3 regions of the Paeniglutamicibacter sp. ZC-3 genome follow, and region 2 is predicted to be linked to each of the others. Evidence: riboswitches for the same ligand, from Rfam matches in the RefSeq annotation. Region 2 holds a riboswitch; each other region holds the start of a gene.

Region 1 (10,589 bases), on a different contig from region 2:
ACCTTGTCACGGATGCGCGAATCACCGAGGCAGCGAATCGTTTCGAGGGCTTGTCCCTGTTCTAGGACCGACTGAGGGTCCTACGTCGCAAACCCATTTCGTCCATCCTGGGGGGAACCCTACCGGGACCAGATTGAACGAATGATGGCCACCGGCTGCCCATCTGGGTGACACGCCGCTCCGCCGAGGGCAAGACCCTGTGGCACCACCCGCGGAAACGCGAATGCACTCTCACCTCCGTGACTAGGCTGGACTTTGAAGATGGAAGTCCGGTCGCAGTCCGCTATACGCAACCCGGCGTGGACCTCTTGTCCAACGCTGCGAACATCCCTGGAGCTTGAGATCATGACCGATCCCATCTCGTCCCAAGCACAGCGCTTGAGACGACGTACATTCTTGCGCGCCGCACTACTTGGAGCTGCCGTGCTGCCGCTGACGGCCTGCATCGGCGAAGAAGACCCCCTGGCCAAGCAGGCCCGCGAAGGAAACAACAAGAACTACATTGCCGGCGACGGGTCAGTCCAGGAATACGGTCCGGAATCCCGCACGGCACCGGTCGAGATCAATGCGGTGGCCTATGACGGAACCACGATTGACTCAGCCGAGTGGGCCGACCAGGCAACGGTCCTGAACTTTTGGTACGCCGCATGCGCACCGTGCCGCATCGAGGCTCCGCACCTGGTTGAACTCAGCAAGGAGTTCGAAGGCCAGGTCGGATTCATTGGCATCAACGTGCGCGACGAAAAGGAGGCGGCCGAGGCCTTCGAGCGCACCTTCGGCATCAAATACCCCTCCATACAGGACACCCAGGGCGCCATCCAGCTCGCCATGACCAAGTACGTCCCGCTCAAGGCCGTGCCCACCACCTTGGTGCTGGACAAGCAGGGACGGGTCTCCGCTCGGATCCTGGGCGTCGCTGAAAAAGCTACGCTCAAGGCACTAATCAACACGGCACTCACCGAGTCGTTGTGATCAGCCCCGTACTGGCCGGAGCCCTCATGCTGCCGGCCCAAGGAAACCCGTTTGCCGAGATCGTCCAGGACGGATCGCTGCTTATCGCGGTGCCCGTGGCCATCCTGGCCGGACTCGTGTCCTTCCTGTCGCCATGCGTGCTGCCCCTGGTGCCCGGCTACCTCGGATACGTCACTGGCCTCTCCGGCGCCGACCTTGCCGACCAAAAACGCGGCCGCATGGCCGCCGGCATCGGGCTGTTCATCCTCGGCTTCACCGCGGTCTTCATGCTGGCCGGAGTCGTCTTTTCACAGATCGCCGGCTGGATGATCTACAAGGGCTCGTGGGTCACCCAAGTGCTGGGCCTGGTGGTGATTTTCATGGGCGTGGTGTTCATGGGGGGATTCTCCTTCATGCAACGCGAAGCCAAGATCCACCGCAAACCCCCCGCCGGGTTGTGGGGTGCACCGGTGCTTGGGGTGACCTTCGGGTTGGGTTGGGCACCCTGCATCGGGCCGACGCTTGCCGCCGTGCTGATCATGAGCAGTGGCCCCGACGCCAACGTTGCCAAGGGCGCCCTGCTGACCTTTTTCTACTGCATGGGCCTGGGACTGCCGTTCCTTTTCATCGCCCTGGCGATCCGCCGTGGCATGGGTGCCATGCAATTCTTCCGTCGGCACCAGCTGGCGATCATGCGCTTCGGCGGCGGCATGTTGATTCTTCTGGGAATCCTGATGGCCACCGGACTGTGGGGCTTTTGGGTCACGCAATTGCAGGATTGGTTCACCAATGAGGTCAGGTTGCCCATCTAATGGCAAAAAAAGATTCCAAAAAAGACATTGCGGTCCCGGCCCTGGGCTTCGGGGGCATGCTCCGCTGGACCTGGACCCAGCTCACCAGCATGCGCACCGCGCTCTTCCTGCTGCTGCTCCTGGCCGTGGCAGCGGTGCCCGGTTCACTCTTTCCCCAGCGCTCGGTCAACCCGGAGCAGGTGACCACCTACCTGACCAACAAGCCGACCACCGGCGAATGGCTCGATCGTTTCCAGCTCTTCGACGTCTACTCCTCCGTCTGGTTCTCGGCCATCTACCTGTTGCTGTTCATCTCCCTGATCGGCTGCATCCTGCCGCGGGTCAAGAAGCACGCGCAGGCGCTGCGCACCCCGCCGCCACGCACGCCCTCACGGTTGAACCGCCTCCCGCAAAACGGCACCATCCAGATCCAGCCGGCCTCCGAGTCTGGTCTCAGCGACGGGGAAATTGTCGAGCGGGCCGCGAAGCTCCTGAAGAAGCGTGGTTACCGTTCCGAGGCCCGCCCCGAGGGTTCCAGCCCGTCGGTGGGTGCAGAACGCGGGTACACCCGAGAAATCGGCAATCTGCTGTTCCACATTTCCTTGGTGGGACTCCTGGCCTCGGTCGGCATCGGCGGCGCCTTCGGCTACAACGGCCAGCGCCTCCTGGTGGAGGGGGACACCTTCGTGAACTCCCTGGTGTCCTATGACGCGTTCACTCCCGGGACCTGGTTCCAGGAAGACTCCCTTGACCCGTATTCGGTCAAGCTCGAGAAATTCAATGTCACCTTCGACCGCGAATCCACCACGCACTTCGGCCAGCCCATCGACTTCACCGCCGAGGTAGAGACCCGCCGCAACCCGAATGCCGAACCCGAAAAGGAAACGATTCGGGTCAACCACCCCCTGCGCATCGATGGCGCCGACATGTACCTGGTCGGCAACGGGTACACCCCGGTGGTCACCGTGCGAGACGGCGACGGAAACATTGCCTTCAGCGGATCGGTGGTTTCGGTGCCGCAGGATGGCATGTACACCTCGCTCATGGTCATTAAGGTCCCGGACGCCAAGCCCGAGCAGTTGGGGTTCCAGGGATTCCTGCTGCCCACCGCCATGACCGACGAGACAGGGTTCTCCATTTCCGGGGACCCGAATGCGATCAACCCGCAGCTCCAGCTGAATTCCTACTATGGGGACCTGGGGCTGGATGACGGCATGCCGCAAAACGTCTACGTGCTGGAAACCGATGAGCTCACGGAGCTCAACAGCAGAGAGCTTGAGGCCGGCGGCATCGTGCTGGGCGCCGGGCAGACGTACGAATTGCCCGACGGCAAGGGAAGCATTTCCTTTGACGGGCTCAAGCGCTTCATCGGCGTGGACATCGCCTACGACCCGAGCAAGCGCCCCGTCGCGGTCTTTGCTGCCCTTTCGCTGCTGGGTCTGGGCATCTCGCTCTTTACCCCGCGTCGCCGGGCCTGGGTGAGAATCAAGACCTCCGTTGACGGCTCGGGCCGTGAAGAGCGGGTCATCGAATACGGATTGCTGGCCCGTGGTGAAGACCACGGACTTGAAGCCGAAGCCAAGGAGCTGCGCGAGCTCCTTGAACAGCAGTGGCCCGCCGTTGAGCGAGCCGGAGTCTAGGAGAACGAATGGAAAACGACATGCCCACGATCAACGTGGCCTTGGGGCAGTACAGCGACCTGTTCATGCTGCTGGCAGCAATCGTCTATGCGGCAGCCTTCGTGGCCTTCGCGTGGGACCTTGCCAAGTCCAGCAAGCTCATCCGGGAGATCGACGCCGCAACACTCGTCTCGGAAAAGAAGGTCCTCGTGGCTGCCGGTTCAGCAGGGGCGCCTCCATCGGTCGGATCGGAGAACGAACTGGTCAATGACTCCATGGACTACACCATGGCCTCCGGAAGGCGCATGGCAGCGAAGGTGGCCGTCTCCCTGACCTGGCTCGGCGTGCTCATGCAGGGGTTCGCGGTGGCCGGCCGCTCCATTGCCGCGCACCGGGTGCCGTGGGGGAACATGTACGAGTTCCTCTCCACTGGCTCCTTCCTGGTGGCCCTCGTCTTCGTGCTCGTGCTGCTGAGGAAGGACCTGCGCTTCATGGGCACCTTCGTCATCGGCCTGGTCACCGTCATGCTGTGTGGCGCCACCATGGGTTTCCCGACTCCCGTGGCGCACTTGGTGCCCGCGCTGCAGAGCTACTGGCTGATCATCCACGTCTCCATCGCGGTGCTGGCCTCGGCCCTGTTCACCATCACCTTTGCGATGAACGTGCTCCAACTGGTCCAACATGCCCGGATCGATGCACTTGCCGCCGGAAGGAAGGACAAGATGCCGTTTATGCGCCTGGTCCCCGGCGCGGCGTCGTTGGAAAACTTCGCCTACCGCATCAACGCAGTTGCCTTCGTGATGTGGACCTTCACCTTGATAGCCGGTGCCATTTGGGCCGAGGCAGCCTGGGGCCGTTACTGGGGCTGGGACACCAAGGAAGTCTGGACCTTCGTGATCTGGGTCGTCTATGCAGGCTACCTGCACGCCCGGGCGACGGGCGGCTGGACCGGGGCACGCTCGGCGTGGTTGAGCATCATCGGCTACCTTTGCCTCGTCTTCAACTTCACCGTCGTGAACCTCTACTTCAACGGGCTGCACTCCTACGCCGGAGTCTAGACCACCGTCCGCGGGAACCGTGGCGGGCCTGACCGCCTGCCAAGGCGTGCACACACTCGGGGTCGCGGATGTGGAGTTTCCCTGGGCGTTTACGTAGCCGATGATGTTCGCGACAACAGTGGAGGCCAGCAGGATCCAGGCGACGATCTTGGGTTCCGGGAGTGGGTGTCGCGGTGGGGGCGGGTGCGTTCCATTTGGCGCCCCACCCCCCGCCGCGACATCCGTGCACCAAAATCCGACATGCAAGAGGTTGGCCCGGTCCCCGGAAACAGAGCGTCTGTTCTGGGCCGCAACGGATTGCGCATTCGCGCCAGTAGGAGGCGATCAGACCGATGCCAGGTCAGCCATTGCGACGAATCCGGACATGGTCAATGCTCAGGGTCGCCGGGAACTGGGTGCTTTCGTCCGGGTCTCCCGGGTACTCGCCCCCGACGGCGAGGTTCATCACCAGATACATCGGCTCGTCCGGCACCTGCTTGCCGTCCAGTCGCCATACCCGCTTTCCGTCGAGGATGAAATCCAGCCTGCCCGGGGACCAGTCCAGGCCGATGGTGTGCCAGCCGTCGGCCAGGGAAGCGCCTCCCGGCAGGAGGTAATCCTTTCCGATGGATGGGGCCGACCTGTCCTTGGGATGCAGGTGCATCCGCAGGCGACCAGGATCCTCGCCGGTGACTTCCAACATGTCTATTTCGGGCCGGGAGTCTTGGCTGGCGGGAAGCAGCCAGATGGCGGGCCACAGGCCGCGGCCTGCAGGAAGGCGAAACCGGACTTCCACCGCCCCATACGTGAATGCAAGCTTGGGCCCCATCTGGTGGGCCGGCGGCCCGGTGGTCACCATGCCCGAAGCGAAGGCATAGCTTTTGCCGTCGGATGCGGATATCGCACTGCGCGCAGCGGTCAGGTGAAGCGCCCCTTCGGAGACCTTGACCTGTTGCGGAAGATACCATTCAAGTTCATCGTTGGTAGCAATCGTGCATCCGTCGTCCTGCCACCAATGGCACGTATTCCAGAGGGCGGTATCCAGCGTGTTTCCGTCGAACCTCTCGTCCAGCAGGATCCCATCCTTGGAAGCCGCGCCAGGGCGGGTTTCAGGGATCGGATCCTGGGAAGAACATCCTGCCAACAGCAGCCCCAGCCCGATGCATCCGGCCATGGCCCCAACACGGAATTCGTTCCTCCTGCGCATTTCCCGATGCTAGCCGCAGCGATCGCGCCCAGCAATGTGTGCGTTGCTACCGCCCGTGCATTCCTTGCAAGCTCACAGGTTGTTGCCGACGGGACCGCGCGTGCAGAGGCCCGTTACCAGGCGGGGTCTCCATCTATCAGAACACTGAGCCTTCCGGCCTTCGGGATACCCCGGACATGACTTTGCGGGGCCTCATGGACGATCGGCATCTGGCCGGCATGGGAACTCCTACAGATCCCTCCACCACAAACGGTACATATCCCTTTTCGACGCGATAAGGGTTCGGTGGGGGTTTTCGGAGGGGAATTTACCGTCGTGTCGGCTGTCCTGCGACTATTTATCAAAAGTGGCGTTTTGATCGCTGGCGTGATGCCAAGAACCAGCCATTTGAAAAATCCTTGTAAAAAGAAACGGGGCCCCCGATCGATCCTTGCGGATCGATCGGGGGCCCCGGAACGCCTGTGCTTAGCCCTTGAGGGTGTAGTACCCGTAGAGGGGGTTACGCGTAACATCGTGGAGCAGGGTGTCCGTCGTCGGATTCTGCGCACCGATCATCTTGCCGCCACCGAGGTAGATGCCGACGTGGCCGCCACCGTTCTGGAAGACGAGGTCGCCCGGCTTCGGGGAGCTGGTGCGAACGAACTGGCCCGATGCGCGGATGGCCGAGGTGCCGCGGGCGATGTTGATGCCGTGCTGTGCGTAGACGTACTTGACGAAGCCGGAGCAGTCCCAGCCCGAGGGGGTGTTGCCGCCCCAGACGTAGGGAACACCTCCGTACTTGGCCGCGGTTGCCGCGATGCCGGAGAGGTTGGCGGTGTTCATCGAGTCGCTCTTGACCTTGGGGGCCTCGGCGGCCTTAGGGGCGGAATCTCGGTTCGAGCGGGTCATCGGAGCGCTGGCGTCCGAGGCGCTGCTGGCACGGGTCGCCGGAGCGGTGGACTTCGAGTTGGTGCTGGCACGGGTCACCGGAGCGGTGTCGTTGGAGCGCGGGGTAACTTCCTCGGCCACGGCGACGACGACCGGGGCGGGTGCCGGCTTGGAGGTGAACGCTGCGCGCTCGATGTTCAGGTCCTTGGACGCCGAGACCGAAACGGCCTTGACGGCTACGCGCTCCGGGCTAAGCCCTTCAACGGGAACGGCGCTTGCTTCGCGGGAAACATCACCCTGGGCGGGAACGCCCAAAGTGAGGACCAGGCCGGATGCGGCGGCAACGACTGCTGCCTGGCGGCCAACCGAACCAGCGTTCGAGGCAACGGCCTTTGAGATGGATTCGAGGGGGTTGGTCCGAACCGGGGTCGCGCGGTGGCGGCCCAATGCTTGACGTGTAGTCACGTAGTAATGCCTCTCCTGATGCCTGCGAGGTGAGCTGTCGGGTTCGAGTGGGAGTCACTCGGCAATCCGGTCGCCAGGCCGAACCACTTAACCCCAAGGCTTCCTGTGTGGAAACCGAATGTGGGTCCCCCGCCACTGCCAAACGAGTAAGTGAACGGACACCGTGGGCTGGCAGTGCTCGGCACTTCCCGCGGCGGTGAACAGGGTTGATCCCCGATCACTTACTTAGAATATATGAAGCTAATCCACAAGTCACGTTTTGGTCACGGAACAGTGACAATTGCCGTTATAACCAGCTTTCGGGGTTTACCCACTTGCCGTTGACGATGACCTCGAGGTGGACGTGGCAACCGGTCGAGTTGCCCGTGGTGCCGACAAGCGCGACAACTTCTCCGCGCTTGACCTTTTGTCCCACGGACACCTTGAGGGCCGAATTGTGGTTGTAGCTGGTCTCCAGCCCGTTGCCATGGTCGATCTGCACGCGGTTGCCGGAGTGGCCGGCAAACTCGGACTGCACGACGGTGCCGGCGGCACTGGCCTTCACAGGGGTCCCGCACGCGGCCCCATAGTCCAGCCCGTTGTGGTTCATGAAACCCGGGCCGGTCGGATTCTTCCGGAACCCGAAACGCGAAGTCAATCGCACGGTGTCCAACGGTTGGGCCAGGACCCCGCCGCTTTCGACTTTGGTGACGTCGCCGCCGGAAGCGGTCACGACCGTTGCCAGCTTGTCTTCCTCGGTGAACTCGCTGGTCAGCGAGGCGCGCTCGATCTTGACCTCGTCGTCGGCCGGGGCCGTGACATCTGCTACAGCAGTCTGGGCGACGCGCTGGGTCTCCGAGGCAGCTTCCTCGACATCCTGCCCCGGGGTGATGGCGGCGAATGCCAGGCCGGAAACGGCTGCGACTGCTGCGATCATGTGCGCATACCCAAGTCGGGGGCGTTGCGTCCGGGGCTCGAACTTTAGGACATTGTCCAGCTCGTCGACTTCGGTGGGCGCGGCAACCGAAGTCGTGGGAGCAACCAGGGGAGTAGGAATTTCGCTGGCGGCAATTGCGTCCGCATCCGGGGATGCGCCGTAGCGCAGGCCCGCCGCAAAGCGGCGGCCAAGGTACTGCATGCTGTCGGGGGCCTCAACGGAGTCCGGGACCGCGCTCAGGGCGCGTCGACCGGAACGTCGGGAAGTGTTTTCACCGATCGGTGCGGTGTCCGCGATCTGCTCTAGTGAACCGTCAGCAGGCGTAGCATCAACGGGTCCGGAAGCACTACGGCGGCCGGGAGTGTGCTGCTGAGTCAAATGTCTACCTCTCATGTATCGCCTGCGAAGTTAGCTGTCGGATTCGAGTCATGAGATCAACTCGGCTGAGCCTATATAGTGGACTCAGCTTCACCCCAAGATCCGTGGTCCAAGACCAGGAACGGTTGAATGGGTCCTCCGCCCCCACCGGGAATTCTTGCTCCGCGATCCGCCGGTAGGGTTATGCGAATCGGATCGGGACGGATTTGCGTAAGTGAAACCCAACGTCTAACTCTACCGGGGTATATACAGAAAGTTACAATTCCGTTATCAATCCATGCGACGGGCAAACGCGTGGCCTCGGGCTTCGGGCGAAAGTGAGGCCATGGGATTCATTCGCGAATACGGCCGCCGACCTCGCCTACGGCTGGTTCCGTTCTTCCCCCTTTCCGCGTGTTCATGTGTCAGAACACGTCCAATCCCGCCTTGGTCCTACATGTGTGGCAGCAACGGATCGCCGAAGTGATAGGTGAAGAGTAGGGAAAGGCCGGCATAGCGGTTGTGAGGTTCATCCGTTTCAAGGGCAGCCCCTGGAAGAAGTCCTCATCTACGCAGACGACCACGGATGCTTCGACTGGAAACGACGCTCTGATAAGCTCTTTCTAGGCGACTGCAGGTTTTTTGAACGGAGCTTGCAGTCGCTGTAACGGTGAGACCTAAATCCTCTGGCCGGTGCACGCTGTGGGACTCGATATTAATCGGGTCCCACATGCGTTTATCCCCCACCACATCCTGCCGGCCATGGGCGGTCTCGGGAACCGAACGATGGAGGTGCTCTCCAGCACCGTCGGGGACGCGCCGCAATACGGTGAATCTGAACGCTGACAAGAGCCTGACAACATCGTTGTCCCGGCACTGCCGCCCACAGGGGCCATCCACTGAGACCGAAAAGCGCCCAAATTCCCGTTATCCCACTTAGATGCGATGAGGTTATCTGTTGAGCCCGACGCGGCGATGCAACCTCGAAGCAGCGAACCTAGCCACGGCATTTGCCTGTTATAGGTACCTGACTAGGAACTGAAAAGCTCACTCATATCCAGTCCCTTCTCCCGGAGAAGCCGCCGTGTTCTTCGATGAAACATTCAACTTCCCACCTGCTGCACGATCCCGCAGAGACCCTGGGTTTGCCTGCCGGCCCCCAAGGTGAAATCCATTACGACCAGCCCCCATCCTGACCGAAGGGGGCTGGGAACGCCCCGGGCGGGGAACCCCGCCCTGCTCATCGGATGGATACTTACGGGGACGGGAATCCTGTGCACCGTCGCGGGATTCATTCTGATGATGCTCTGACCCAGCTCCGCGCGATTCCGCAGTCGTCCGGGATTGGGTCTGGAACTGGTCCTGGCACCATGGAATCCGCCAGATCGCGGGTGTCGGCATAATCATAGGAAAACATCCACCTCGGTGTTCACAAATCCAACTGCGTCGCAAACTCAACGGTGCGTCGGCAAAGAGCACGGTAGCGATGTCTCATAACCCATCGCTACCGGACGTCGCGCAGGTCCAGCCTCGATATTGGCCGATTTCACAAAGCCGCCCCTCTAATGCCGCAGGAAACCGCATCAGCCCAGGCCTTGACCCACATACCCCATGGGGGTACTTGACAATATACCCATTGGGGGTACCGTTTGAGGTATGGAAAACATCGCGCTTCCCCTCGACGATCACGTCGGGCACGGATATACGGCCACCAAGGACGCCCTGACGAAGCGGCTCAGCCGCATCGAAGGCCAGGTTCGCGGCGTCGGCCGCATGGTGAATGAGGACAAATACTGCATCGACATCCTCGCGCAGATCTCAGCCATCAACGCGGCCCTGCACAAGGTCAGCCTCGGCCTGCTGGAAGAACACGTTTCCCATTGCGTCGTGAATGCCGCGGAACAGAGCATCCAAACCGGGGACCGGTCCTACGTGGACGAGAAGGTTTCCGAGGTCACCACGGCCATTGACCGCCTGCTGCGCTAATTCGCAACACGCGTTTCCATCACCCCCACAAGGAGAACCCATGAGCAACGAATCAAGCTGCGGTTGCGGCGGCTGCGGAAGCAACTCAAACGAAGGCCTCACCATCACCGCCAAACCTTCAGAGGAAACCATGAACCAGAACAACATCACCCTGAAAATCGACGGCATGACCTGCAGCCACTGCGTCTCCTCCGTCACCGAGGAACTCAACGAGGTCCCGGGGGTCAGCAACGTCGAGATCATTCTGGCTGCCGGAGGCACCTCCACCGCCGTCATCACCACCAACTCCGCCATCGAGAACTCGGTTCTCGAAGCCGCAGTGACGGAGGCCGGCTACACGCTCATCTCCGCAAGCGTCTAAGCATCTTCCCCACTCACCCCAGGGGCAGAGGG
Region 2 (10,589 bases):
CAAGGGCGAAGTTCCCGCCCATGGAGACAAAGACGTCTACCTCGTCTTCCTCGAAGGCTTGCAGGGCCTCGGTGGAGTCGTAGCCATGGGCGCGCGGGGAATCGATGTTGAATTCGGCATCCAGGGCGGCCAGCAATGCCTCGCCCGGCTTTTCCCAGATGCCCATGGTTCGGTCGCCCTGGACATTTGAGTGTCCGCGGACCGGGCAGGCACCGGCGCCGGGCTTGCCGAAGTTCCCCTGCACCAGCAGGAGGTTGATGATTTCCTTCAGCGTGGGCACCGAGTGCGGCTGCTGCGTCAGGCCCAGCGCCCAGCAGAAGATGGAGGCCTTGGACTTGATGAGCAGGTTGGCAACGGTGGTGATCTCGGCACGGGTGAGCCCGGTGGCTTCCTCGGTGGCTTCCCAGTCCAGGGTTAAGCGGGCTTCCTTGTACGCTTCGTAGCCGTCGGTGGCCGAGTCGATGAACTCCTTGTCGATGACGGTGCCGGGGTTCTTGGCCTCGGCCTCGAAGATCAGGTGGCCGAAGGCCTGGAAGAGGGCCAGGTCCCCGCCGACCTTGATCTGCAGGAAGTGGTCGCTGATGTCATCGGAGCGTCCCAGCATGCCATTGAGCGACTGCGGATCCTTGAACCCGAAGAAGCCGGCCTCGGGCAACGGGTTGACCGCCACGATGTGGGCGCCGCGCTTGCGGGCATCGGCGAGGGCGGAAAGCATCCGGGGGTGGTTGGTGCCGGGGTTCTGGCCAATGACAAAGATCAACTCGGCGTGTTCGAAGTCCTCAAGGGAAACGGTGCCCTTGCCGATCCCGATGGTGGGGTTCAGCGCGGAGCCGGAGGATTCGTGGCACATGTTTGAGCAGTCGGGCAGGTTGTTGGTGCCCAGCGAGCGGGCCAGCAGCTGGTACATGAACGCGGTCTCGTTGGCGGTGCGCCCCGAGGTGTAGAACACGCACTTTTCCGGCGTGGTCGCGTTCACATGCTCACCGATGGTGGCAAAGGCCTGTGACCAGGTGATCGGCGTGTAGTGGCTTTCGCCCTCGCGGATGATCATCGGCTCGGTGATCCGGCCTTGGGAGCCGAGCCAGTACTCGGTCTTCTCACGCAGCACGTTGATGGGGTGCTTGGCCCACCACTCGGGAGTCACCGTGCGGGCGCTGGCTTCCTCGGCGATGGCCTTGGCGCCGTTCTCGCAGAACTCCGCGGGCTTGCGCGCCCCGGTGATGGATTCGGGCCAGGCGCAGCCCGGGCAGTCGAACCCGCCGCGCTGGTTGATGCGCAGCATCGAGCTCAGTGTCCGGCTCACGCCCGCCTCGGAGAAGCCGCGTTCCAGTGACACCATCACTGCCTTGACCCCGGCCGCGCTGCGTTTTGGCTCGGTGACTTTCAGGTCATCCTCGTTGATGTCCTGCGTTGGGGCTGGCCGATGCATGTATCCTCCACGTCGAAGTGCGGTGTTGTTGACCGTAGTCGCGCGTGCCGGAAACCGGGTGCCTTATTCGGGCTATGAACCGGTTTTCACCCGGTCGGCATGCGTATATAAGTTCACCGTACTACCCCGTGAGAAACCCGCAAGCGTCAACCCGGTTTCATCGGCCAATTCCACTGCCAGCGAAGAGGGAGCACTGACCGCCGAAAGGACCGGGATCCCTGCCATCGCGGCCTTTTGCACCAGTTCGAAGGAGGCCCGCCCAGAGACTTGCAGGATGGTGTCATGAAGCGGTAATTTTTGTTCGCGTAGCCCGGCCCCGATGACCTTGTCCACGGCGTTGTGCCGTCCCACGTCCTCGCGAAGGACCAGCAGCTCGCCGTCGGTGGTGAACAGCCCCGCCGCGTGCACTCCCCCGGTGGCGCTGAAGAGATTTTGTGCCTCGCGCAGGGTGTCGGGCAATCCCAGCAGCACCTTCACATCCAGGTGGCCCCGGGCCGGGTCCAGCGGATAGGAGGACTTCTTGGAGACCTCGTCGATGGAGTTGGTGCCGCAGATCCCGCAGGCCGAGGAGGTCACGACGTTCCGTGCCGCGGAAAGATCCGGGGCCTGGGCCCCGAAACCAACCTGCACGTCGATGACGTTGAAGGTCTGGTTGCCGTCCTCGTCGGTGCCGGCGCAATAGCGCATGGAGACCAGGTGCTCGGTGCGGCTGATGATTCCCTCGGCGAGAAGGAAGCCGGCGACCATGTCGAAGTCGTCTCCGGGGGTGCGCATGGAGGTGGTGAAGGACGTCCCGTTGAAGCGAATTTCCAGGGGTTCCTCGACCGCGAGTTTTTCCTCGCGCGCGATCCGCGCACCATCCAGCGTGGCGCGGACGATGCGCCTGCGTGCTATTTTCCGTCCCATATCTTTATTGCCCTTCTAGCCTTGGCCGCGTTCCGCAGCTCGCGCGGTGCGGCGACCGCACACCTACCAAGGTAGCCGAAGATAGGGCACCGGGTCGCCGGCTGTGGCGCCGTCGGGACCCACCACCAAGATGGCGTCGGCAGCGGCCAGTCCGCGCAGCATGGCAGGTGCCACATGTTCGGCCGGTGCCAGTGCATCGGGGTCGGCACCGCCGGCAGCCGGGACCCAACGGGCCGGGACCAGACGGGTCCTGCCCGGTAGCTTGGTGAAGTCCGTGGCCGAGGTTGCCGTGTGGAGTTCGGCCAATGCGCTGCCGTTTGCCCCGCGCAGGATCGGGTCGACGAGTGTTGCAACGGCCATGAGCGCGGCCAACGGGTTGCCGGGCAGGGCCACCAACAGGCGGTTGCCGGGAAGCACCGCGACCATTGACGGGTGGCCCGGTCGCATGGCCACGGAGGAGATGGCTTCCCGCCCCCCGATGGCGCTGACCGCGGCGCGCACGAAGTCGCGCTCGGAGAATCCAGTGCCCCCGGTGGTCACCACCAGGGCAGCCGCCCTGGCGTCTTCGCCGTCGATGGCCGCGATGGTGGCAGCAAGGGTGTCTCCGATGCGGGTACTGCTGGCAACCGTGCCGCCGAGGGCCGCTACGACCAGGGGCAGCACCGGCGAAAAACCGTCTCGGACCTGGCCAGGTGTCGGGTGACCTGAGGTGATGACCTCATCCCCGGTGAACACCAGGTGCACGGGCGGGACGGCAGCGACCGGGAGTTCGTCGTGTCCCGCCACCGCTGCCGTGGCGATCACACCGGCCCGCAGCAGCGTACCCGCGGCGGCCAGCACATCCCCGGCGGAGGCCTCGGTGCCGGAGGGCCGGATGTCGTCGCCAGCGCGCAATGTCCGCTCGCTGGAGAGCAGGCTTCCCTGGAGCGTCGAGTGCTCGACACGCAGGATGGCCGTGGTGCCCTCGGGAATCAGGGACCCGGTGACCACGGCGCTGGCTTCGCCGGCGGCGAGCACCACGCGGTCCGCCGCAGCGGGGTTGGCTGCGTGCGCCCTGAGCAGTTTCCACGGCCCGGTGCCGTTGACGGCGTATCCGTCCATGGCCGAGGTGGCGCAATGCGGCATCGGGTAGGCGGCCGTCAGATCGGCGGCCAGGATTCGTCCGCCGGCCAGGTGAAGGGGAACGGTTTCGCGAATGCCGGCAATCCTGGAGCCCAGCGCATGGGCATCGGCGCGCGCGGCCTCCCACTGGTGGTCTTCCATGGCGCCCGTGCTAGGCGTTGTCAGGGGAGTCGGTGCGTGCTGCAAGGACCTCGCGGGCCAATCCGTCGGCCGCGTCCATGGCGTCCAGTTCGCCCGACCGGGAGCTGCCGACGGCCAGGCCGGCCGCGTAGCCTGCCACGTAGGTGGTCAGCGGTGCCGCCGGACGGACAATGGTGTGGGCGGCCACCCCTGCAAGCGAAAGAACCTGGTCGATGTCGATCCTGGTGTCGGCGAGGTCAAAGGCCGCCAGCAGTTCCTTGACCCAATCCTCGAGCTCGGCTGCAGGCATGGTGCGTTCTCCTTGTCAATGGCCGTTGGCCACCGCTATCCCGTGGCGCCCGGCATCCCCGGGCGTATCGATGTCGCTGAAGTCCGCATCCGGGAGCTTCAGGCGTTCCATCTGCACTGTAGCAAGCAGACGCATCATTGACGCATTTTCGAGACTTCCGCGGGGTTCGGTGGCCTGGTCGATGGCCTGTCGCAAGGAGGAAGTGAGGATGGCGCAGGAGAGTGTCTGCAGCACGCCCGAGGCATCCTGGGGAACCCATGCCTCGACCCCTTTGGAGGGCTTCCCTGTGGCCGCCAGCAGGGCGTCCACGACAGGACCCGGATCCAGGAAGTCCGAAGCCAGCACCACGGTCAGTTCTGAGGCCTGGTTCTGGCGTTGGGCGCTCTCGTCGTCGGGGCCGTCGTCCAGGGCCGCCCGTCCGGCGGCGACCGCTGCCGCTGGACCGGAAAAGCTGGGGTATTCGCGGGTGATGACCACGCGCTGGAAATCCGGCGCGGTATCCATGTACCGGGTGACGGCTTCGGCCAGGGCATGGGTGCCGACCACGGCGATGGCCTGCGCGTCCCGGACGGCGTTCAGGGAATGCTCCAGCAGCGTTTCCCCTCCGTGTTCCAGTAGGGGCTTGCTGACGCCGCCCAGGCGGGATCCACGGCCACCGGCCACAATAATCGCATCGAATTTCATGCTGCACTCCGTAAGAAGGGACTCCAGGCCTCTGCGGGGCGCTCAAGCTCGGTAATGAACCACTGGGCGCCACGCGGTCGGCTCGGGGCGAACCGCAGCTTCCAGCCAAGCTGTGCTAGCGTCCGGTCCCCCTTGGCGCTGTTGCAGCCTTGGCATGCCGCTACTAGATTCTCCCACGAATCCTCCCCGCCGCGGCTGCGCGGCACGATGTGGTCGATCGTGTTGGCGCTGCGTCCGCAGTATCCGCAGCGGTGCCCGTCGCGGCGCAGCACGCCGCGGCGCGAGACATTGACGGTGTTGCGGTAGGGAAGTCGGATGTACCGATTCAGCAGGATCACCGTCGGCCGGGGCATCACCTGGTTGACCCCGACGATCGGGTCACGGTCGTCATCGGCAAGGACGGTGGCCTTCCCGGTGAGGACAAGGAGAAGTGCCCGGCGGAAGGTGATGACCGCCAGCGGTTCAAATCCTGCATTCAGTACTAGGGTTCGCATACGCGCATCCTTAGATCCTGACCCGGCGCAACGCGAGGGACCCGTCCACGACGGAAGTCCCTCACGGTGGCGCACACGGCACTCGGCTTTGGCTCCTGTGACCTAGCCTAAGACAAGAAACAGCGGTTTTGCGTGTATTTGTGGAAAACCAGTTGAAATTGCCACCATAATTTTCCCTGCAGTACACCCCTCGAACACCTGGCGGACAGGGCTCCGCACGGTGTTCCCGTCCCCCGGGCGCACCACCGTTACCGGCCTGGAACAAGGCGAGGGTACAAATGCCTGCTGCGTAGCCCGAACGCTCGATGCCGGCCGAACTGGAGACATGGATTTGCTTCCCGTCCGCACCCAGGGCGACTGCGTCCACCGCGCCGTCAGTTCGGGAGCCTTCACTCCAGCTCACTGCCTCGTCGGTGCTTGAAATCGGCATACCCACGCCAATGTCCGGCTTACCAAGCCCGGGTAGGCTTCCATGCAAAAATCCGCATTAACCAGCAAGGCCTCCGGTCGATCCACATGGATCGACCGGAGGCCTTGGAACGCTTGGCGCTTAGCCCTTGAGGGTGTAGTAACCGTAGAGCGGGTTGCGGGAAACGTCGTGAAGCATGGTGTCGACGGTCGGGTTCTGGGCACCGATCATCTTGCCGCCGCCGAGGTAGATGCCGACGTGTCCGCCACCGTTCTGGAAGACGAGGTCACCCGGCTTCGGGGAGCTGGTGCGCACGAACTGGCCCGAAGCGCGGATAGCCGAGGTGCCGCGGGCGATGTTGATGCCGTGCTTTGCGTAGACGTACTTGACGAAGCCCGAGCAGTCCCAGCCCGAGGGGGTGTTGCCGCCCCATACATACGGAACGCCGACGTACTTGGCCGCGGTTGCCGCGATGCCGGACAGGTTGGCGGTGTTCATCGAGTCGCTCTTCACCTTGGGGGCCTCGGAGGCCTTAGGGGTGGAGTCGCGGTTCGAGCGGGTCACCGGCGCCATGGCGTCCGAGTTGCTGCTGGAACGGGTCACCGGGGCGGTGTCGTTGGAGCGCTCGGAAACCTCGTTGGAAACGGCGACGACAACCGGCGCGGGCGCCGGCTTGGAGGTGAACGCTGCGCGTTCGATGTTCAGGTCCTTGGCCTTGGAAGCCGCGACCGAAACGGCCTTGACGGCTACACGCTCTGCTGAGAGGCCTTCAACGGGAACTGCGCTTGCTTCGCGGGAAACATCACCCTGGGCCGGAACGCCCAAAGTGAGCACGAGGCCTGATGCGGCTGCAATCACTGCTGCCTGGCGTCCAACCGAACCAGCGTTCGAGGCAACTGCCTTCGAGATGGATTCGAGTGGGTTGGTCCGAACCGGGGTCGCGCGGTGGCGGCCCAATGCTTGACGTGTAGTCACGTAGTAATGCCTCTCCTGATGCCTGCGAGGTGAGCTGTCGGGTTCGAGTGGGAGTCACTCGGCAATCCGGCCGCCAGGCCGAACCACTTAACCCCAAGGCTTCCTGTGTGGAAACCGAATGTGGGTCCCCCGCCACTGCCAAACGAGTAATTGAACGGACACCGTGGGCTGGCAGTGCTCGGCACTTCCCGCGGCGGTGAACAGGGATGATCCCTGGTCACGTATTTAGAATATATGAAGCGAATCCAAAAGTCACGTTCTGATCACGGAACGGTGACAATTGCCGTTATAACCAGGCCTCGGGGTTTACCCACTTGCCGTTGACGATGACTTCCAGGTGCAGGTGGGGGCCGGTTGAGTTGCCCGTGCTGCCGCTCAAGGAGACGACTTCGCCGCGCTTGACCTTCTGGCCCACCGAAACCTTCAGCGACGAATTGTGGTTGTAGCTGGTGTGCAGTCCGTTGCCGTGGTCGATCTCCACACGGAAGCCCGAGTGGCCGGCCCAGGCGGCCTGCACGACGGTGCCGGCGGCGCTTGCCTTGATCGGCGTGCCCATGGGAACTGCGTAGTCCAAGCCGTTGTGGTTCATGTACCCCGGACCGGTCGGATTCTTGCGGTGGCCGAAGCGCGAGGTCAACCGGATGCTGTCCACCGGCTGGGCCAGGACTCCTTCGGCGGCCAGCTTGGTGACGTCTCCGCCGGCTGCGGTCAAGACCGTTGCCAGCTTGTCTTCCTCGGTGAATTCGCTGGTCAGCGAGGCTCGCTCGATCTTGACCTCGTCGTCGGCCGGGGCCATGACGTCGACCACGACGGACTGGGCGACGCGCTCGGATCCCGCAGCTGCCGTTTCGGCTTCCTTTGCGGGAGAGGCTGCGGCGAACGCCAGACCGGAAACGGCGGCGACTGCCGCCAGCTTGTGCGTGAAGCCAAGGCGGGGGCGCTGGGCCCGGGGGGCGAACTTCAGGACATTGTCCAGTTCGTCGACCTCGGCCGGGGCGGCAACGGGTGCTGCCGGCGCAGCCAGGGCGACGGGAATTTCGGTGGCGGCAATTGCGTCCGCGTCCGGGGATACGCCATAGCGCAGGCCCGCTACGAAGCGGCGGCCGGTGTACTGCGTGTTGTCAGGGGTCTCGACGGAATCAGGGACCGCGCTCAGGGCGCGTCGACCGGAACGTCGGGAAGTGTTTTCACCACTCAGGGCGGTGTCCACGATCTGCTCTAGTGAACCTTCAGCAGGCGAAGCATCAACGGGTCCGGAAGCACGGCGGCGCCCGGGAGTGTGCTGCTGAGTCAAATGTCAACCTCTCATGTATCGCCTGCGAAGTTAGCTGTCGGATTCGAGTCATGAGATCAACTCGGCAGAGCCTACATAGTGGACTCAGCTTCACCCCAAGATCCATGGTCCAAGACCAGGAACGGCTGAATGGGTCCTCCGCCCCTACCGGGAATTCTTGCTCCGCGATCCGCCGGTAGGGTTATGCGAACCGGATCGGGACTAGATTGCCTAGGTGCAACCCAACGTGAAACACTACCGGGATTAATGTCAAAGTTACAATTCCGTTATCAATCCATGCGGCGGACAAACACGTGGGCGCTGACTTCCGTCGGAAGCTCCAGCGCGCCCTCGATCCCCTGCACCCGAACAACGACGTAATCGCCGGCCCGTTCGAGGGTGACTAGGGCGCCTGGGCGGATGCCACCCTCATCGAGCTGCACCAGCAGCTCGGGTTCCACCTGGATGGTTTCGGCCAGTCGCTCGACGCGGACCGGGCCCGTATTCCCGTCGACCAGGGCCGAATCGAGACTTTGGACACGTATCGAGATTTCACCCAGTTCCGGCCCTCCCAGGGTCTCGAGCCCGGGGATCGGATTTCCATAGGGAGAGGACTCGGGCGAACCGAGCAACTTGAACAGGCGCTGCTCCACGCGCTCGCTCATCACGTGCTCCCAACGGCAGGCCTCTTCATGGACGTACTCCCACTCCAAGCCAATGACGTCGGCGAGCAGGCGTTCGGCCAGACGGTGCTTGCGCATCACGCCCGTTGCAACTTCTGCGCCATGTGAGGTCAGTTCGAGGTGGCGGTCGGTGGTCACCACGACCAGTCCGTCGCGCTCCATGCGGGCCACCGTCTGTGAAACCGTGGGCCCGGAGTGCCCCAGTCGCTCGGCAATGCGCGCGCGCAGGGCAATGATGCCCTCTTCCTGGAGTTCCAGGATGGTGCGCAAGTACATTTCGGTGGTATCGATCAAATCTGACACGTTTGCAGCTCCCGCAGGGGTTGATTGTTACAAGAGATCACTACGCGATCCACTCTACCCGCGTTCACATTGGCGACTCGCTATTACACAATGGGCCGCCCAGTGCGCGATTATTGAACCACTGGGCACCCTCAATGCGCATCGGATTGCCGCATCGGAAGTGCCCACAGCGGATAACCCCCCCTTATGAGGAGCAACATGAGCACCGGCGTGACCATCCCCCAAGACCTTTTGCCCGTGGACGGACGATTCGGCGCAGGACCTTCCAAGGTCCGCCCCGAACAGATCCAGGCTCTCATCGATGCCGGCACGCAACTCCTGGGGACCTCTCACCGCCAGGCCCCGGTGAAGAACCTGGTCCGCGACATCCAGGAAGGCCTCAAGACGTTCTTCAACGCCCCGGCCGACTACGAAGTGGTCCTGGGCGTGGGCGGATCCACCGCGTTCTGGGACATTGCCGCATTCGGCCTGGTCCGCCACAAGGCCCAGCACCTCTCCTTTGGCGAGTTCGGCTCGAAGTTCGCCGCCGCAACCAACAAGGCGCCCTTCCTTGAGCCGTCCTCCATCATCGTCTCCGAACCAGGCACCCGGCCTGTTCCCGTGGCCGAGGCAGGCGTGGATGTATACGCTTGGCCCCAAAACGAGACCTCCACGGGCGTCGCTGCACCGGTTCACCGCGTTGAAGGCGCCGACGAGGGATCGCTTGTCCTCATCGACGCGACCTCCGCAGCCGGCGGACTGGACGTCGACGTCTCGCAGGCAGATGTGTACTACTTCGCCCCGCAGAAGAACTTCGCCTCCGATGGCGGCTTGTGGATTGCGCTCTTCTCCCCCGCGGCCATCGCCCGCGCCGAGGAAATTGCCGCCTCCGGCCGCTGGATCCCGGACTTCCTGAGCCTGAAGACGGCGATCGACAACTCGCGCCTGAACCAGACGTACAACACCCCGGCCCTGTCCACCCTGGTCACTCTCAACGCCCAGGTGCAGTGGCTCAACGCCAACGGCGGCCTGGCGTTCGCCGCAGCCCGCACCGCGGACTCGGCCTCCCGCATCTACGACTGGGCCGAGGCTTCCGAAGTGGCGACCCCGTACGTCACCGCCCCCGGGGAACGCTCCAACGTCATTGCCACGATCGACTTCGACGATTCGATCGATGCCGCTGCGGTGGCCAAGACCCTGCGCGCCAACGGCGTGGTCGATGTCGAGCCGTACCGCAAGCTCGGCCGCAACCAGCTGCGAGTGGCGACCTTCGTCGCCATTGAGCCCGAGGACGTTTCGTCCCTGCTCAAGTGCATCGAATACGTGCTGAAGAACAGCTAGCTTCTTCAGCCTACGAATCGGGCGGCGCCCACCCACGGTTGATCCCGCGGGTGGGCGCCGCCCGATCTATTTGAGCCGATACCTGCCGCCCGACGGCAAGGGAGCGGGTAGCCATCCAACGATCGCTACCCGCTCCCTTGTTCATTTCAGGGGACAAGTCCCCTGGTTGCCTATTCAGCTATTTGACGTCTTCGTCCCAGACGTCTTCACCGGAGGCGACTTCGTCCGTCGCGGCCGCGGATTCGGTCTCGGTTTCCGCGGATTCTTCCTCCGTGCCTGAGGGGGCGGAATTGTCCGAGCCCTCCGGAGCCGATGCTTCGGCGATACCGTCCGCAACTGCGGCGGCGTCTTCGGCGGCCTGGCGCTCGGCGTCCATTTCCTCCGGTCGAACTCGCTCGGCCCACGGCACCCAGGCCGGGGCCAGCAGTGCGTCCTCGCCGGGAAGGATCCCGACCTCGCACACCGTGAGGTCCTTGGCCTGGGCACGCGGGATGCGGGTCAGCGTGGCAAACCAGCTCCAGCCCTCGTAGCCGGGGAGCAACACGTCGAAGCGGTGGGTCA
Region 3 (10,589 bases), on a different contig from region 2:
GAGGCCCGCACCGTTCCGGAGCCGTCGATGACAGGGTGCATTTCGGGATTCGTGAGCAGCTCGAAGACCTCGTGCGGGGCAGCAGCGGGGATGAAGCGCCGGCGGGTCTGCAGGTAGCGGGAGTGACTCATCAGCCCATCCTATGCACTGCCCGCACCGCGCAGCGGCACATCGGGCCAGGACGAGAGGGCGGGGTCCGGGTTTTGGTGGAATTCCGGTCTATGCCGGAGGTTTCCGGTGTGCCATTCTGGGTTGACCGGCACCACCAGGGAGAATTCCGATGAGCACTGGAACCACACCGGCCGGCCTCGGCCCGGAGACCGCCCAGGGCCTTTTGCTCGGCCCCATGCTCCGCCACGTGGACAACACCTCCGCCAGCATCTGGGTCGAAACCGCCATGGCCTGCACCGTCGAGGTCCGCTGCGGCGCGGACTCCTGGCAGGCAGCGACGTTCGGTGCCCACGGCCACCACTACGCGCTGGTCGAGGTATCCGGGCTAAAGGCGGGAACCGTCCGTCCCTACACCGTGCACCTGAACGGAAAACGTGTCTGGCCCATCGAGGACGGGTTCCCCGACTCCATGATCGCCACCCTGGATCCGGCCAAGGAACCCCGGCTGGCCTTTGGATCCTGTCGCACCAGTGTCCCGCATGACGAAGCGGGCAATCGTACGCACGGGGTCGACGCAATGCGCGCCTACGCCCTCTCCATGGCCGGGCTCGAGCACGGCCGCTGGCCCGACCTGGCATTGTTCCTTGGCGACCAGGTCTACGCGGACTCCACGAGCCTGGAAATGCAGGAGTTCATCCGCAGACGCCGCAACATCAAGGAAGCCCCCGGGGAAGAGCTGAAGGACTATGAGGAATACGCCCACCTCTATAGCCTGGCCTGGTCGGACCCGGCCAACCGCTGGCTTCTCTCCACGCTGCCCAGCGCCATGATGTTCGACGACCACGATATCCGCGACGACTGGAACTCATCCCTGGAGTGGAAACGTGAGATGCAGAAGACCGGCTGGTGGCACGAACGCATGGTTTCCGGGATCGGTTCGTACTGGATCTATCAGCACCTCGGAAACCTCTCCCCCGATCAGCGGGCTGCCGATCCGCTGTGGCGGCGCATCGCTGCCCACACGGGAACCGGCGAGCTGGACCTGACCGCCGAGCTGGACGAATTCGCCGAGCGCGTCGACGCGGAACCCGAAAGCCACAGTTGGAGCTACTGCCGGGACTGGGATGCGGTGCGCCTGATCGTGGTTGACTCCCGGGCAGCACGCACCTTGGACCCCGGGCGGCGTGCCCTGCTCGACCCGACTGAACTTGCTTGGCTTGATGGGCGGATGCGCGGCGGCTTCCGCCACCTGCTGATCGGCACCTCGTTGCCCTTCCTGCTGCCCATGGGCCTGCACCACGTGGAATCCTGGGATGAGGCCATCTCCAGCGGGAGCCGCAGAAGCCTCCGGGGCTGGCTGGGTGAGCGGTTGCGCAGGACCTTCGACCTTGAACATTGGGCGGCCTTCCAAAGCAGCTTCCAGGAGGTCGCCCGGTTTGCCACGGAGGTCGCCGACGGCAAGCGCGGACCGGTCCCGCAGACCGTCACGTTCCTCTCCGGGGATGTGCACTTTTCCTACGTTTCCGAAGTCGAACGACAGGGCGGCAGCAGAATCCTGCAGGCCGTGTGTTCCCCGATCCGCAACCCGCTGCCCCGGTTCCTGCGGTACTTTGCCGCAGCCTTGGCGCTGGGTCCCGCGGTCCCCTTCGGGGCCTGGATGGCGAGCCAGGCGCACGTGCCCAACCCCCCGTTTGCCTGGAGCGGCATCAAGGGGCCGTGGTTCGACAATTGCCTGGCCATCATTGAGGCCACCGGCGACGGACTGGAAATCAGCTGGGTCACCGGGGTGGTCCGGGATGGGGACCATATGCATCCGAGGTTGGACACCGTGGAGGTTGCCTCGCTTCGGGCGCGCGGCGACCACACGCATTCGCCGGAATCGTAAACGGGGCGGGGATCTCCAGGGCACCGCCCTGCCGGCAACCGCGGGCACCGTCCGATGCCCGGCCGCACCTGCCCCGTACGGTATTTGCCGCCGGCTCAGTACACCCGCTCCGTGGCGAATCGCAGGGGGCTCAGTTCCGCCCGCCGCCGGACCAGGTCCACGGCGTGTGCGTCCAGCCGCCGGTCCTCCTCGCTGACGGGCACCAGCTGCCGCACCGCGGAAGCGCGGCCGGACTCGTCACGGGCGACGAAGATGGTCATGCACTGGGTGGTGTCGCGCCACTGAGTTTCGCGGGGGTCCCGGGCGCGCACGTGCACGGCGATGTGCATGGAATGCGGTCCGGTGTGGATCAGCCGCGCCTCGAGCTCGACGACGTCGCCGATGTGGATGGGATTGGTGAAGTGGATGCCCCCGGAATAGACGGCCACCGCATCATCCCCGCACCACCCCATGGCGCAGGCCCGGGCGACCTCGTCGATCCAGCGCATCACGATCCCGCCGTGTGCGTTCCCTCCCCAGTTCACGTCCGTCGGGGAGGCCAGGAACCTGAACTTCTCGCGAGGCGCGGTGCCGGCCTCCGTGTACTCCTGCGCCAGCATGGCCTGGCGGATCTCGGCGCGCGCGGCCACGCGGTCGGCCGCCCCATGTGCCAGTTGGGCCGCTGCGGCATCGGCCGGCTTCCAGGGCGGGACCACCTTGGCGCGGCGTTGCTCGTCCATTGCCACGAAGACCAGGATGCAGTCCATGGCGGGCTTGAAGACGCGTTCGCGCACGTCGGCGGCGTCGACGGTGACCACCACCTGCATGCTGCTGCGCCCGGTGTGCACGATCCGGGCGGTGACCTCGATCAGGTCGCCGTTTTCGATGGGCCGGGTGAAGTGGACGTTCCCGACGTAGGCGGTGACGCAGTACCCCCCGGAGTAGCCGACGGCGCAGGCGTAGCCGGCCTTGTCGATCCACTCGAGCACGCGCCCGGCCTGGACCGTGAGCCCGTCTTCGGAAACATCGGTCGGTGCGGCCAGGAAGCGCAGCGTCATCACGTCGTTCATGTGCCAATACTAGCCATGTGCCGCCGCAGCAGACGCTTGTGGCCGGCACCCGAAACAGGTACCGGCCACAGGTGCACTCTTCGACCCCGAAGGGTCAATGCCATTTCTGGACTAGTTGCTTTCGGCGGCGGCGCGGATGCCCTCGAGCACTGCCGAAACCTGGCCGACAACCTCTGCGTCGTCCATCGGGTGGGTCTCGGCGAAGCGGACCAGCGAACCCGGGATGGAGAGCTTGACGTCTTCCAGCACGGTGGCGCCGGCGATGCCGACGGCCTTGCGGGCCTCGTCCTGGGCCCACACGCCACCGAACTGGCCGTAGGCGGTGCCGATGACGGCGGCGGGCTTGCCGAAGACGGCACCGGCGCCCATCGGGCGGGAAAGCCAGTCGATGGCGTTCTTCAGCACTGCAGGCATGGTGCCGTTGTACTCGGGGGAAACCAGCAGCAGGGCGTCGGCCGCACCGGCGGCTTCGCGCAGCGCGACGGCAGCAGCCGGAACCTGTCCCTCGACGTCGATGTCCTCGTTGTAGAACGGAATGTCCTCGATGCCGGCGTAAAGGTTTACCTCAACGCCCTCAGGGGCGTTCGCGACGGTGGCCTCGGCCAGCTGCTGGTTGGTGGAACCGTTGCGGAGGGAACCGACGAGGGTCAGGACGGTGGTTGCCATAAGAGGAAGTCTCCTGTTTTTTCGGGGGGTGCTGCTTGATGCGTCAATCAATGTCAACCACGCAATGGGCATCTCGATTCCCCACACGGCCGTGACGAGCAACACATTCTTGGATGCTCGGAAGCGGCCGCGTAGGGAGAATCGTGGGCGTTCTTGCGGTCATTGCCGTGGTGATCTGGATCGTTTCAGCTTTGCAGGACGCCTTCTCGAGGTATACGAAATGAAGTCCGCCAAAAATCGGCGAGTCCTGGCCGTTATAGCCAGCCCTCGGGATTGACCCACTTGCCGTTGACGATGACCTCGAGGTGCAGGTGGGGGCCTGTTGAGTTGCCCGTGCTGCCAGCCAGGGCGACGACCTCGCCGCGCCCGACCTTTTGTCCCACGGACACCTTGAGGGCCGAGTTGTGGTTGTAGCTGGTTTCCAGCCCGTTGCCGTGGTCGATTTTGACGCGGTTGCCGGAGTGGCCGGCCCATTCGGCCTGCACGACGGTGCCGGCGGCGCTTGCCTTGATCGGCGTACCCATGGGAACTGCGTAGTCCAGGCCGTTGTGGTTCATGTACCCCGGACCGGTCGGGTTCTTGCGGAAACCAAAGCGCGACGTCAACCGGATGCTGTCCACCGGCTGGGCGAGCTTGGTGACTTTTCCGGTGTCAGCGGTGGCGGCGGGCGCCGGCTTGGCGTCCTTGGCGACCTTTGCGGCGGCAACGGTCGTGACAGGGGCCGGCTTCTTTTCCTTCTTTTCCACCTTGATGAACTTGCTGGTCACCGAGGCGCGATCGACCGTGAGCTTGTCGCTGGCCGGGGCTTTGACATCCGCGACGGCGGTCTGGGCGACGCGCTGGGGCTCTGGGGCAACCTCCTCGGCCTCCTGCGCGGGGGCGGCAGCGAATGCCAGGGCGGACACGGCGGCGACTGCTGCGAGCTTGTGCGCCAACCCGAGGCGGGGGCGCCGGTTCCGGGGGGCGAACTTCCGAACGCTGTCCAGTTTGCCGGCTTCCGCAGGCATCGGCAGGGGCACCGACTGTGCACCAGATGCGGAAGGGACTTCGGCGGCGGCCATGGATGAAGCGTCCGGGGCCGCTCCATAGCGGAGGCTTGCCACGAATCGGCGGCCGGCATACTCCGTGTCATTCGGGGATTGCGCGGAATCCGGGACCGCGCCGAGTGCGCGGCGGCCCGACCGCCGGGAAGTGTTTTCGCCGTTCGCGATTTGCTCCATGGAAGCGTTGGCGGGCTTGGCATCAACGGGGCCGGACGCGCGGCGGCGCGCGGAATTATGGTGCTGGGTCAAATGATTACCTCTCATGTATCGCCTGCGAAGTTAGCTGTCGGATTCGAGTCATGAGATTAACTCGGCCGAGCCCACCAAGGTGGACTCAACTTCACCCCGAGATCCATGGTGCAAGACCAGGATCGGTTGATTGGGTCCTCCGCCCCTACCGGGAATTTTTACTCCGCGATCCGCCGGTAGGGTTGGGCGAACCGGATCGGGACTGGGTTGCCTAGATGCGACCCGATGTAAAACCCTACGAGGGTAAATACAAAAGTTACAATTCCGTTATCAATCCATGCGGCGGACAAATACGTGGATGCCGACACCGGTCGATGGCTCTCGCTACCTCGATCCCGTATACCCGCACAAGTGCGGACTTCCGGCCCTTTCCATGGTGACTAGGAGCCCGGTCGGATGGCGTCATAGTAGGGCTGCGCCAGCAGCCCGGATTCCATCTGGATGGCAATAGTCAGGAGCTCCCCCGGGACGGTAGCTTAAATGTGATCAAGTAGACGGTGGGCCCGGGCTCTGCGGCGGCGCGGATGGTGCAGTCCAAGCCGGTCGTCGGGCTGATTCCCTCCATTGCGGATCACCACGCCTTCAACCAGTTGCGGATAATGCGGCAGGTTCAGTAGGTGAAGACCCGCAAATCCATCCTGGGTTGGACCTTCTTCCTTAACGGGAACATTGTGGCCGCGGCGAAGTCCTTGTTGATGGACAGGACTATCACCTGCCTGCGTCTCGGCGTGCGGAAAAGGGAACACTGGCACCTCCACGCCTCGGGCAAGAAGGACCACCGTCCCCCACCAGCCGCTTGCCTGAAGGGCAAGCGGCTGGTGACACCCTGAAGCAGGCATATTCCGTGCTGCCGTGCTGAAAGCATCTCCAGGCCGTCGCCCCCGGCATCTCGCCGTCGGCGAACATTGCCCCGCCGGAATCATGCCCGGGAATATCCTGTTGGCATCCGCGTTAACTTGAGCCAAGAGCACTCAAGTATCCAATAGGAGGAAACATGCCAGCATTCTTTGGCCCATCCGGCGCCGGCAACGGCTCTTTCGAGGATTTCCTGGCGCGCTACCTGCAAGGCCAGCGCACCAGCCGCTTCGGGCGCCCCGTCGACATCACCCGACTGCTCAGCCGCCACACGCACGAGGTACTGACCCGTGCCGCGCAATTCGCCGTTGAACACGGCCACACCGACATCGACGCGCTGCACTTGCTGCGCGTGATGCTCGAGATCGAGCCCGTCGACGAGGCCCTGCGCCGCTCCGGGGCCGACGCCGGAGCGATTGCCCGCGACGCCGAACAGCGCTTGCCCGAATCCGGGCCGCGACACTCCGAATCCGCTCCCGCGCTGACCCCATCGGCCCAGCGCGCCCTGCTCGACGCCTACCAGGTCGCCCGCGCCTTCGGCTCAACCTACATCGATCCCGAACACCTGTTCCTGGCGTTCGTGCTCAACACCGAATCCCCGGCCGGGCAGGTGCTCGGCGCCGCCGGAGTCACTCCGCAGACCCTGCAGGCCGCCGCCGAGGGTGCCGAACAACAACGCTCCGGTTCATCTCCGACCCAGCGGAAATCCGCCGAGGCCAACCAGCCCGCCAAGGGTGAGACGCCACTGCTGGAGAAATTCGGCATGGACCTGACCGCCCGGGCCGCCGAGGACGGGCTGGACCCGGTGATCGGCCGCACGCAGGAGATCGAGCAGACCATCGAGATCCTGGCCCGGCGCACGAAGAACAACCCGGTGCTGATCGGCGAGGCCGGCGTCGGGAAAACCGCCGTTGTCGAGGGCCTCGCCCGCGCCATCGTCGCCGGCGAGGTGCCGGATCAGCTGGCAGGCAAGCGCATCATCGCGCTCGACTTGCCGGCCATGGTCGCCGGCACCCGCTACCGCGGCGACTTCGAGGAGCGCCTGACCCAGACCATGGACGAGATCGCCGCGCAGGACGGGGAAGTGATCGTCTTCATCGACGAGCTGCACACCGTGGTGGGCGCCGGCTCAGGCGGCGAGGGCTCCATGGATGCCGGCAACATCCTCAAGCCACGGCTGGCCCGCGGCGAACTTCACCTCATCGGCGCCACCACGCTGGCCGAATACCGCAAGGTCGAGAAGGATCCCGCCTTGGAACGCCGCTTCCAGCCTGTGACCATCGGCGAGCCCTCCATTGAGGACGCCGTAACGATCCTGCACGGATTGAAGGAAAGGTACGCGCAGCACCACCGGGTCACCTACACCGACGAGGCGATCCGCGCCGCGGTGGAAATGTCGGCCCGCTACGTGACCGACAGGTTCCTGCCGGACAAGGCCATCGACCTGATCGATACCGCGGGTGCCCGGCTGGGCCTCAAGCGCGGACCGGGCATCGACACCGTGGCGCTGAAGTCGCGGATAGCCGAACTCGCAGCCGCCAAGGACCGCGCGGTGGCAGAGGAACGCTACGAGGACGCTTCGCGTTTGCGCGACGAGGCCGAGGAAATCTCTGCCCGGCTGGCCGAGACCGAGGAGTCCGGCACCGGCACCGCCGACGCGGTGGTCGACGAAGCCCAGATCGCCGAGGTCATCGCCCGCGCCACCGGCATCCCCGCCGCGCGGCTGACGGAGGACGACAAGGAACGCCTGGCCCGTCTGGAGGACGAGCTCCACGACAGGGTCGTCGGGCAGGACGATGCTGTGGCTGCCGTTGCCAAGGCGGTTCGCCGCTCCCGCACCGGGATGGGCGACGAAAACCGCCCGGTCGGCAGCTTCCTCTTCCTGGGCCCCACGGGCGTGGGCAAGACCGAGCTGGCCAAGGCGCTGGCGGCCTCGCTCTTCGGCGACGAGTCCGCCATGGTGCGCTTCGACATGAGCGAGTTCGGCGAGCGCCACACGGTCTCGCGGCTGGTCGGCGCCCCTCCGGGATACGTCGGCTACGACGAGGCGGGGCAACTGACCGAACGCGTCCGGCGTCGCCCCTACTCGGTCGTGTTGCTGGACGAGGTGGAGAAGGCGCACCCCGACGTGTTCAACCTGCTGCTGCAGGTGCTCGACGACGGCCGGCTCACCGACGGGCAGGGCCGCACCGTCGACTTCCGCAACACCGTCATTATCATGACCTCCAACCTGGGATCCGAGTTCCTGGCGAGCCGAGGCGCCCCGCTGGGCTTCGGTAGCGATTCCGGCACCGGCTCCGAGCGCGAGCTGCGCGCCAAGGTCATGGGCCGGCTGCGTGAGACCATGCGTCCGGAGTTCCTGAACAGGATCGACGAGACGGTGCTGTTCCGCAAGCTGGAGGCGGAGCAGTTGCGCGGGATCGTGCGGCTGCAGTTGCGCCGCACCGAGGCCCGGCTTGCCGCCAACGGCATCGGCCTCGAGGTGGACGAGGCGGCTGTCGCCTGGATCGCCGCCGAAGGCCACGAGCCGGAGTTCGGCGCCCGCCCACTGCGCCGGGTCATCCAGCGCGAGCTCGACGACAAGGTCGCGGACCTGTTGGTCTCCGATGAGTTGGCCGCGGGAGGCACCGTGACGGTGACAGCCGACGAATCGGGCCTGCACGTTTCGGCCGGCCGGGAAGCTGCACTCGCGGCGTAGCCGGGAAGGAAGCCAAAGGGGGCGGGAAGAATTTCCCGCCCCCTTTGTCGCGTCTTCGGCCTATGCTGGGTTGTGTGGGGCTGGGGAGCCCCGCACAGGCACAAACCTTGGGGGTTATATGCCACGCGAGAAAAAATGGAACCGCAATCCCTGGCCTGCAAACCAGGATCAGCGCCCGCGGAGCGGGAGGGTTCCACCATGGGTGCTTGACCAGGAAGCGCGCCGGGCGGCAGCGCTACAACCCCGCAACCGCGCCACCGGGCGAAAACGACCCGCCAGACGCCGCAGGTCCAGACCTGTTCGCCGCACATGGAACCTCGGACTGGTCATCACGCTGCTGGTTGGGCTCTACTACAGCCCCGCGATCCTGGACCGCCACATCATGCCGGCGCTCGTTCCCCTGCTTCCCTGGTCAAAGGTGCCGCCACCGGGCGTCGAGGCAGCCGCCGAACCACTGGGCAAGCCGCCGGCCGGTACCGGTTCCGGCGCGTTCCGGCTGCAGGAATCCCCGGACCCCCGGCAGGACTTCGTCGCCTACGATCCGTGCCGCCCCGTCCATTACGTGATTCGTCCGGAGAACTCCCCGGTCGGCGGCGAGGTCCTGATCCACGAGGCGGTCGCCGAGGTTTCGGCAGCCAGCGGCCTGCGCTTCGTTTATGACGGCCCCACGGCGGAGGGGCCAAGCAGGGAACGGGACAGGTACCAGCCCGGGCGCTACGGGGAGCGCTGGGCGCCAGTTCTGCTCACCTGGTCCGACCCTGAGGAAACACCCGGATTGACGGGGGATGTGGGCGGCCTGGGCGGAAGCGAATACGCCCACACGCCCGGGCACCCCTTCGTCTACGTGGCCGGACAAGTGATGCTGGATGCCCCGGGGCTGGTCCCAATCCTGGGATATCCGGGAGGTGCCGAACTGGTCCGTGCGGTCGTCATCCACGAACTCGGGCACGTCCTGGGACTCGACCATGTCAATGAACCGGACCAGCTGATGTACGGCGGCCGGAATGACCGGACAACACTGGCAGAAGGAGACCGGGAGGGCCTTGCCCTACTGGGCGCCTGCGCCTGCGTTCCGCAACTCTAAATCGACACCAGGAGTTGGATCGTTCAGGTGCCGCGCAACTGGTCCAGCGCCGCCTTCAGGCGGGTATCGGCATCGGCGGCTACCTCGCGAATGGCAGGGTTCCCACTAATGCGGGACAGGACCTGCGCGTCAATGGTCTCTATCGTGGTTTCGGTCGCGTCCAGTGCCCTGCGGACCACCACGTTGCACGGCAACAAGGCCCCAAGTTCGGGCTCGGTGAGCAATCCCCGATTGGCCAGATGCGGATTGCAGGCCCCAAGTATCAGGTAGTCGCCGATCCGGTCGGCCGATTCGGCGCTGATCTTTGCCGTCAGGACGGCGCGCACATCGATTTCGGTCAGCACCCCAAAGCCCTGGCGCCCCAGTGCATCCTTGGTGCGGGCCACTGCTTCCTCCCAGTCCAGCGAAACGGTGATGCTGTGCGTGTAGCCCATGTCAGTGGTCCTCTCGCTCTCCCCAGCGCCGTGCGCGTCGGGTTGCCGGTGTTTGCGGCCCAGCCTAGCCGCGATCCAAGACGCTGTCTGCCCCTCGGCCAACAATCACCACGCCCGGCACTGCCTGGGGGTTGTTCTATTCATGGCACCTGTTCCGTGGCGTTCTTTCGTTCCACAGGCACGAAGGTTTCCCTGGGTCCAGGGTTGCACATTAGCCAGAAATCGTAGTCGAACCGTCGGTTCGGGTCCCCCACGACGAACCATGCAGCCATGATCCGCCGACATTCAAGAGCGTTGGTGCCATTGCGCCATAAGGCAAACCTGGCAGCGACATTGATTTGGTGGGGCGATGCAGCACGTCCCACCCCCAAGCATTCATAGTGATCCATAGCTTCTCCCCCAAGGAAACGCCCGACAGTCCCCCAAACCTATGCTCCACCTGGCGAACCAGGCAAGGGATGCGTGAAAACATCTCACAACAGGCGAGCATATGGGAACCGCCGGACCCTTTCCGG

The links. Region 2 has a riboswitch for cyclic di-AMP ahead of OIU93_RS02800 (C40 family peptidase). Riboswitches for the same ligand answer to the same signal wherever they lie in the genome.
Region 1: it holds a riboswitch for cyclic di-AMP, as region 2 does, so the genes downstream of both, OIU93_RS18330 (M23 family metallopeptidase) here and OIU93_RS02800 (C40 family peptidase) in region 2, are expected to answer to the same signal.
Region 3: it holds a riboswitch for cyclic di-AMP, as region 2 does, so the genes downstream of both, OIU93_RS16215 (M23 family metallopeptidase) here and OIU93_RS02800 (C40 family peptidase) in region 2, are expected to answer to the same signal.

The regions. Positions count from the first base shown of each region.
Region 1 is NZ_JAOYTG010000024.1:51,561-62,149, forward strand. It holds partial or broken gene OIU93_RS18295 (histidine phosphatase family protein) at 1-341, shown strand, start outside; gene OIU93_RS18300 (TlpA disulfide reductase family protein) at 346-972, shown strand; gene OIU93_RS18305 (cytochrome c biogenesis CcdA family protein) at 999-1,763, shown strand; gene OIU93_RS18310 (cytochrome c biogenesis protein ResB) at 1,763-3,382, shown strand; gene ccsB (c-type cytochrome biogenesis protein CcsB) at 3,403-4,419, shown strand; gene OIU93_RS18320 (glycoside hydrolase family 16 protein) at 4,760-5,605, opposite strand; gene OIU93_RS18325 (C40 family peptidase) at 6,071-6,937, opposite strand; cyclic di-AMP (ydaO/yuaA leader) riboswitch at 6,943-7,121, opposite strand; gene OIU93_RS18330 (M23 family metallopeptidase) at 7,224-8,054, opposite strand; cyclic di-AMP (ydaO/yuaA leader) riboswitch at 8,235-8,415, opposite strand; gene OIU93_RS18335 (metal-sensitive transcriptional regulator) at 9,867-10,196, shown strand; gene OIU93_RS18340 (heavy-metal-associated domain-containing protein) at 10,237-10,557, shown strand.
Region 2 is NZ_JAOYTG010000001.1:624,493-635,081, forward strand. It holds gene OIU93_RS02770 (FdhF/YdeP family oxidoreductase) at 1-1,429, opposite strand, end outside; gene fdhD (formate dehydrogenase accessory sulfurtransferase FdhD) at 1,502-2,335, opposite strand; gene OIU93_RS02780 (molybdopterin molybdotransferase MoeA) at 2,399-3,598, opposite strand; gene OIU93_RS02785 (DUF6457 domain-containing protein) at 3,609-3,887, opposite strand; gene OIU93_RS02790 (molybdenum cofactor guanylyltransferase) at 3,903-4,571, opposite strand; gene OIU93_RS02795 (HNH endonuclease) at 4,568-5,065, opposite strand; gene OIU93_RS02800 (C40 family peptidase) at 5,616-6,449, opposite strand; cyclic di-AMP (ydaO/yuaA leader) riboswitch at 6,455-6,608, opposite strand; gene OIU93_RS02805 (M23 family metallopeptidase) at 6,736-7,659, opposite strand; cyclic di-AMP (ydaO/yuaA leader) riboswitch at 7,747-7,927, opposite strand; gene OIU93_RS02810 (metal-dependent transcriptional regulator) at 8,013-8,708, opposite strand; gene serC (phosphoserine transaminase) at 8,907-10,028, shown strand; gene OIU93_RS02820 (DUF3027 domain-containing protein) at 10,207-10,589, opposite strand, start outside.
Region 3 is NZ_JAOYTG010000018.1:44,221-54,809, reverse strand. It holds gene OIU93_RS16235 (SRPBCC family protein) at 1-131, opposite strand, end outside; gene OIU93_RS16230 (alkaline phosphatase D family protein) at 281-1,996, shown strand; gene OIU93_RS16225 (acyl-CoA thioesterase) at 2,092-3,045, opposite strand; gene OIU93_RS16220 (NAD(P)H-dependent oxidoreductase) at 3,157-3,711, opposite strand; gene OIU93_RS16215 (M23 family metallopeptidase) at 3,966-4,772, opposite strand; cyclic di-AMP (ydaO/yuaA leader) riboswitch at 5,007-5,200, opposite strand; gene OIU93_RS16210 (ATP-dependent Clp protease ATP-binding subunit) at 5,998-8,556, shown strand; gene OIU93_RS16205 (matrixin family metalloprotease) at 8,759-9,640, shown strand; gene OIU93_RS16200 (DUF302 domain-containing protein) at 9,664-10,074, opposite strand.